Regions from separate parts of the Nonomuraea sp. NPDC049649 genome, predicted to be linked through region 2. Evidence: riboswitches for the same ligand, from Rfam matches in the RefSeq annotation. Region 2 holds a riboswitch; the other holds the start of a gene.
The links. Region 2 has a riboswitch for thiamine pyrophosphate ahead of AB0J42_RS13990 (cytosine permease). Riboswitches for the same ligand answer to the same signal wherever they lie in the genome.
Positions count from the first base shown of each region.

Region 1: it holds a riboswitch for thiamine pyrophosphate, as region 2 does, so the genes downstream of both, AB0J42_RS33465 (FAD-dependent oxidoreductase) here and AB0J42_RS13990 (cytosine permease) in region 2, are expected to answer to the same signal.

Region 1 is NZ_JBFAOH010000047.1:10,895-14,287, reverse strand. Features, by position in the region: gene thiS (sulfur carrier protein ThiS) at 1-7, opposite strand, end outside; gene AB0J42_RS33470 (FAD-dependent oxidoreductase) at 4-1,080, opposite strand; partial or broken gene AB0J42_RS33465 (FAD-dependent oxidoreductase) at 1,336-1,539, opposite strand; TPP riboswitch at 1,529-1,645, opposite strand; gene AB0J42_RS33460 (FAD-dependent oxidoreductase) at 1,765-2,928, shown strand; gene AB0J42_RS33455 (Rv2175c family DNA-binding protein) at 2,959-3,333, shown strand; gene thiE (thiamine phosphate synthase) at 3,311-3,393, shown strand, end outside.
Region 2 is NZ_JBFAOH010000008.1:189,092-192,484, forward strand. Features, by position in the region: gene AB0J42_RS13975 (transcriptional regulator) at 1-20, shown strand, start outside; gene AB0J42_RS13980 (DNA-formamidopyrimidine glycosylase family protein) at 40-918, shown strand; gene AB0J42_RS13985 (rhodanese-like domain-containing protein) at 1,050-1,373, shown strand; TPP riboswitch at 1,455-1,567, shown strand; gene AB0J42_RS13990 (cytosine permease) at 1,558-2,901, shown strand; gene AB0J42_RS13995 (methylated-DNA--[protein]-cysteine S-methyltransferase) at 2,876-3,393, opposite strand, start outside.

The DNA of each region.
Region 1 (3,393 bases), on a different contig from region 2:
CCTTCATGGAACCTCCCGAAATCTCGCCGGTGAGCACAGTGTCGCGAGGTCGTTCTCCTCGCCCTCCAGAATCGCGACGGTGAGCGGCGTCAGCAGCACGCCGCCGCGATAGTGGCCGGTGGCGAGCACCAGCCCTGGAGTTCCGTCCGGTCCGATGACCGGCAGGTTGTCCGGAGTGCCGGGCCGCAGTCCCGCGACCACGTCGGCCACCTCCAGCTCCGTGACGCCGGGCACCAGCTCCCTGGCGTCACGCAGCAGCTCGTAAACCCCGCCCGCGGTGACCCTGGTGTCGAACCCCAGCTCCTCCTGGGTGGCCCCCACCACCAGCTCCCCGTCACCCCGGGGCACCAGGTAGACGGGGTTGCCGTGCACCGTCCCGCGCACGCACCGGCCCAGCAGCGGCTGGGGCGAGCGCAGGCGCATGATCTGCCCCTTCACCGGCCGTACGGGCACCTCGGCCAGCTCCCCGCTCCACGCCCCCGCCGCCAGCACCACCCGCTCCGCGAGCAGCACCTCGGGCACGTCGGGGGCGGAGTCGTTCACCGCCGGGCCTTGAGAGACCGCAGCAACGCCGGACATCGCCGGGACCCCGCGGGCGGAGTCGCCGGTCACCGTCGGGACCCCGCGGGCGGAGTTGCCGGTCAGTCCCGGGCCCTCGGAGGCCGGGGGAGCTCCGGCCATCGCCGAAACCCGGCTGGCTGGCCGGACGTCAGGCAGCCCGTCCCGTCCCGTCTCTGGGGGAGCGAGGCGTACACCTGTCACCCGCCCGCCGTCACGCAGCAGCTCGGTCACGCGGGCGCGCAGCACCGGGACGCCGAGCCGCTCCAGCGCGGCGAGGAGCGCCGCGGTCACGCGGCGCGGGTTCACCCAGGCATCGGTACGAGCCAGCAGCCCGCCGCTGACGGAGGGCGCCAGCATGGGCTCCAGCCGGCGGCACTCGCGCCCCGTCAGCCGTTCGACCGGCAGCCCCAGCTTCTCCATGAACCGGGCCTGCTGGTCGAGCAGCGCCATGTCATCCGGCCCGAACGCCACGTCGAGCGTCCCGTCGTCCCGCAGATCCAGCCCGGCCCGCGCGGCCATCAGCCACTCACCGCCGGGCTCCTCGCCGCCGCCCCCGAGCCCGCCCTCGGTCCCGTGGGCTGTACCGCCCATCCCTGAACCGGTAGCGGGAACGGCAGAGCCGGTGCCCCCGGTTCCGGCGACACCTTCACCGGTTCCCGTGGGAGAAGCGGCCCCGTGAGCTGTGCTCTCCTCGGTTCTGGCAGGAGAGGCGGACGCGGTGGTCTCGGAGCCGGTGAGGCCGGCGTCGGCGGCCAGGGCGGCGGCGAAGGCGGGCCAGCGGCGCAGGGAGGCGACGCCGAGCCGGAGCAGGGGCTCCTCGGTGTAGACGACCTCGCTGATCGGCGCCAGCATGCCCGCCGCCGCGTACGAGGCGCCATGAGCGGGGGAGGGGTCCACCACCACGACCTGGCGCCCGCGCCTGGCCAGCCGCCAGGCGATCGACAGGCCGACGACCCCGCCTCCGACGACCACTTCCATGTCCGCTCCCTTCGCCGGCATGATCCGGATCAGGTGTCTTGCGGTCGAAGACCCGATGAAGCCTTCCTCTCAGCCCGGTGACGGCCGGACTCCCGCGCGTCGTGCACCCCCACCATACGACCTTCCGCAAACGTCACCCCATTAGGGATATATCCGAAACGCCGGGACAACCCGGAATTGGGCCTCGGGACGACCCCGCGGGCGGCCCCCGTTATGGTCATTCACGTGAATCATGTCGTGGTGGTGGGAGCCGGGCTGGCCGGTGTGCGGAGCGTCGAGGCGCTGCGCGCACGCGGGTTCGGCGGCAAGATCACGCTCATCGGGCAGGAGCGGCACCGGCCCTACGACCGGCCGCCCCTGTCGAAGGCGGTGCTGATGGGCGAGACCGACTCCAGCTTCGTCGGCTCCGACCTGGCCGCGCTGGAGACGGACTTCCGCCCGGGCGTCACCGCCACGGCGCTGCGCGCGGGCGCCGTGGAGACGACCGAGGGCGAGCTGGGCTACGACGGGCTGGTCATCGCCAGCGGCGCCGACCCGATCAGGCTCCCCGGCGACGGGCCGCAGCACGTGCTGCGCACCCTCGACGACGCGCTGGAGCTGCGCGCCCTGCTGGTGCCCGGCGCCCGGGTGGCGATCATCGGCGCGGGCTGGATCGGCGCCGAGGTGGCCACCGCCGCCCGCCGCAAGGGCTGCGCGGTGACGGTGATCGAGGCCGGGCCCGCTCCGCTCACCCAGGCGGTCGGCGCCGAGCTGGGCGCCCGCACCCTGCCCTGGTACGAGGGCATCGACCTGCGCCTGGACACCATGGTCAGCTCGGTCGACGAGGGCGGCGTGACCCTGGTCGGCGGCGGAACCGTGGCCGCGGACGTGGTGGTGACCGGCATCGGCGTCCGCCCGGCCGTCGAGTGGCTGGCCGACGCCGACCTCGACCTGCACAACGGCGTCGTCACCGACGAGCACCTGCGCACCTCCCTGCCGAACGTGGTCGCCGTGGGCGACTGCGCCGCCTGGTGGTCGCGCCGCTACGGCAGGCGGCTGCGGGTCGAGCACTGGGACACCGCGCTGGGCGCGCCCGAGGTCGCCGCCGCGACCCTGCTGGGCGAGGAGGCGGTGTACGACCCCGTCCCGTACTTCTGGTCCGAGCAGTTCGGCCACATGGTCCAGTACGCCGGCCACCACCCGGCAGGGGAGCGGGTGATCTACCGGGGCGAGGCGACCGGCAAGTGGTCCGCCCTCTGGCTCGCCGCCGACGGCACCCTGGCCGCGGTCATGGCCGTCGACCGGCCGCGCGACCTCGTACAGGGAAGGCGGATCATCGAAGCAGGTCACCGGCTGGACGAGGAACGCCTGGTAGATCCGGACGTACCCCTACGGGATTGTGTTGTTTGAGCAAGCGCGGCATGTGGTAGTTGTGGTTTCGTGACGCTTTCTGTTGCACAGATCGACAGGGAGACCGATGCCCTCGTCGACGAGTGGCTCACCCTCCCCGAAGTGGCCGAGCGCATGGGTCTCACGATCGGCCGCGCCAAGCAACTCCTCAAGGACCACAAGCTCTTGGGCGTGCGCCGGGGCAGCGGCGGGCCACAGGTGCCCGCCGTGTTCCTCGACGGACGCGATGTCATGAAGGGCCTGCCCGGCACGCTCACCGTCCTGCAAGACGCGGGTTACAACGACGTCGAGGCGCTGCGCTGGCTCTTCACTCCCGACGACTCGCTGCCGGGCTCGCCCGTCGAGGCGATCAAGGCAGGTCGTCACACCGAGGTCAAACGACGTGCCCAAGCCCTCGCTTTCTGACGCCCGCCTCTACCTCTGCACCGACGGCCGGCGCGACCGGGGCGACCTCGCCGAGTTCCT
Region 2 (3,393 bases):
CGTTCTGGGACGTGCCGTGACGCCGCGTAGTCTGGGAGCATGCCGGAACTTCCCGAGGTGGAGTCGCTCGCCGCGTTCCTGAACGAGCGGGCGGTGGGGCGCACGATCGCCGGCGTGGACGTGGTCGCCTTCCAGGCGCTGAAGACGTTCGACCCGCCGGTGACGGCGCTGGGCGGGCTGACCGTCACCGGCGTGGCGAGACACGGCAAGTTCCTCGACCTCGACTGCGACGGCCTCCACCTCGTCATCCACCTGGCCAGGGCGGGCTGGCTCCGCTGGCGCGACGATCTGTCGGGCGCCAGGCCGGTCCGCCCGGGCAAGGGGCCGCTGGCTGTACGGGTGAGGCTGGCGGCGGGCGATGACGGGCGGGCGCCGGGGTTCGAGCTGACGGAGGCGGGGACGCAGAAGCGGCTGGCCGTCTATGTGGTGAAAAATCCGGACGAAGTGCCGGGTGTCGCGGCGCTCGGCCCCGACCCCCTCGACCCCTCCTTCGACGTCGCCGCGCTCAAGCGGATCATCGGCGGCAACCGCACCCAGATCAAGGGCCTGCTGCGCGACCAGAAGGTCATCGCCGGCATCGGCAACGCCTACTCCGACGAGGTGCTGCACGCCGCGAAGATGTCCCCCTTCAAGATCGCCGCGACGCTGACCGACGCGCAGATCGCCGACCTGCACGAGGCCATCGTGACCACGCTGCGCGAGGCCGTCGAACGGGCCCGCGGCCTGGCGGCGGGGGAGCTCAAGGCGGAGAAGAAGTCCGGGCTGCGCGTCCACAACCGCACCGGCCAGCCGTGCGAGGTCTGCGGCGACACGATCCGCGAGGTGTCCTTCGCCGACTCCTCGCTGCAGTACTGCCCCACCTGCCAGACCGGCGGCAAGCCGCTCGCCGACCGCAGGATGTCCCGGCTGCTCAAGTAGCGGTGACCCTGCCGGACCGGCGGCACACCCCTCACCGACCGCCGCGTGTCCAGGCTCTCCGCGCGGCGCCGTAACCCGGTGGTGGTGCGTGGCTGGGCTCCCGTGGTCCGGTGACAGGGGAGAATGGGCGCATGAGGGTTCCCGAGGTCGAGGTCCGCGACGTGCCCGAGGACGCCTACCTGCTCGACGTGCGCGAGCAGGACGAGTGGGTGGCGGGCCACGCGCCCGGGGCGGTCCACATCCCGATGACGGAGATCCAGGCGCGCGTCGGCGAGATCGCCACGGACCGCCCGATCTACGTCGTGTGCCGCGTCGGCGGCCGTTCGCTGCAGGTGGCGGCCTGGCTCAACCACCTCGGCCACGAGGCGGTCAACGTGGGCGGCGGCATGCAGGCCTGGGAGTACGCCAAGCGCCCGATGGTCAGCGAGACGGGCCTGCCCCCGATGGTGGCCTGACGCCCGAGATCGACCCCCGACTGGCCCAAATCAGACGAATCATGCATCATGGGGGCGCGCGCCGGAGGTGATCTCCGGCCGATCGTCCACCGCGGGAGCTCGGGGCAACCGGGCTGAGAGGGCAGCTGACGCCGCTGCCGACCGCACGAACCTGTCCGGGTAATGCCGGCGTAGGGAGTGCGCGATGTCGCATGCCGTCCACGGCGACGAAGTTCCGTTGACCCTTGAGGGCGAGGCGCCCAAGACGCTCGGGGTGCTCGACCAGGGCGCGCTCTGGGCCAACCTCGCCGTCAGCCTCCTCGGTTTCTCCGGGGCGCTGTTCCTGATCGACCCGCTCGGGGGAGCACCGCTGACCGTGACGGCGGCCCTGGTCGCCACCGTCGTCGGCAGCCTGATCGGCACCACCATGGTGGGCCTGGCCGCGATCCCCGGCACGCAGACCGGCAAGCCGGCGATGGTGCTGCTGCGCGGGCTGTTCGGGGCGCGGCTGTCCTACTTCCCCACCGTGCTCAACATCATCCAGATGGTCGGCTGGGGCGCGTTCGAGCTCTGGGTGATCGCCCAGGGAGCCCTGGCCATCTTCGGCGACACGGTCCCGTACGCGGTCTGGGTGCTCGTCGCCGGGGTGATCACCACCGTGCTGAGCATCTGGCCGCTCGGCGCGATCCGGCTGATCCGGCGTTACATCACCGTCCTGGTGATCATCGCGATGATCTGGTTCAGCGTGCGGTTCCTGGGCGACGCCCAGCCGCAGACCGGGGGATCGTGGGAGGCGTTCGCCCCGGCCGTCGACTACGTGATCGCGCTGTCGGTGTCGTGGGTGCCGCTGGCCGCCGACTTCGCCCGCCACTCCAGGTCCAGCCGGGCCGCCTTCACCGGCGTGGTCGGCGGGTACACGCTCGCCCAGGTCGCCTGCCTGGGGCTGGGCGTGTACGCGGTCGCGATCGCCGGCGCGCAGGCGGTGGCGGCCGACAGCACGGCGGTGTTCACGCCGTTCGTGATGGCCCCGCTGGGCGCGATGTTCTTCGCGGTCCTGGTGCTGCGCGAGGCCGACCAGTCGTTCGCCAACGTCTACTCGACGACCGTCTCGCTGCAGAACCTCATGCCGCGCGCCGACCGCCGGGTGATCAGCGTCGTGATCGGCGTGCTCACCGTCGCCATCGCCCTGGTGGTGGACGTAACGTCGTACGGTGCGTTCCTGGGCGTGATCGGCGCGGTGTTCGTGCCGATGTTCGCGGTGCTCGCCGTCGACTACTTCCTGTTCAGCCGCGCGGACGGGTGGAACACCTCTGAGGACGCCCCCGCCCGCTGGTCGATGCTGGTGCCGTGGGCGTTCGGGTTCGCCGCGTACTGGCTGACCACCTCGACCCCGACCGTCGCCGCGTGGGACGGCTTCTGGGCCGGGGTGCGCGACGTCATCGGCTTCACCAGGGAGCCGTGGATGAACGGCGCGCTCGGCGCGGCCATCGTCGCGGCCCTGATGACGCTGCTGATCGGGCTGGTCAGGCGCCGCGCCGCTCGATCGTGAGCAGGCGGCGCGCGGCGTCGGCGCCGCCCGCGTAGTCGCCGGGCTCGCCGTCGTCGCGGACCACCCGGTGACACGGCACGACCACGCGGACGGGGTTGGCGCTGAGCGCGTTGCCGACCGCGCGCAGCGCGCGCGGCCTGCCGATGAGCTCGCCGATCTGCCCCACCGTGGTGGTCGTGCCGTACGGGACCGCCATCGTCTTCTGCAGCACCGTACGGGCGAACGGCGTGGCCAGGGTCAGGTCGACCCGGGTGGAGAAGGCGCGGAGCCGGCCGGAGAAGTAGGCGTCGAGCTCGCGCCGGACCGGGTCGAGCCGCCGCGCGTCGGCGCCGATGCGCCTGCCCACCCGCTCGGACACCCGCTCGAAGACCACGTGCTCCTCTTCGTAGCTGCAGGCGACGATGCCGCGCGCGGTGACCGCGAGCACCAACTGGCCGACCGCGCCGTCGTACGTGCCGAACGCGACGTCGAGCTGGCCGTCGCCGCGATAGG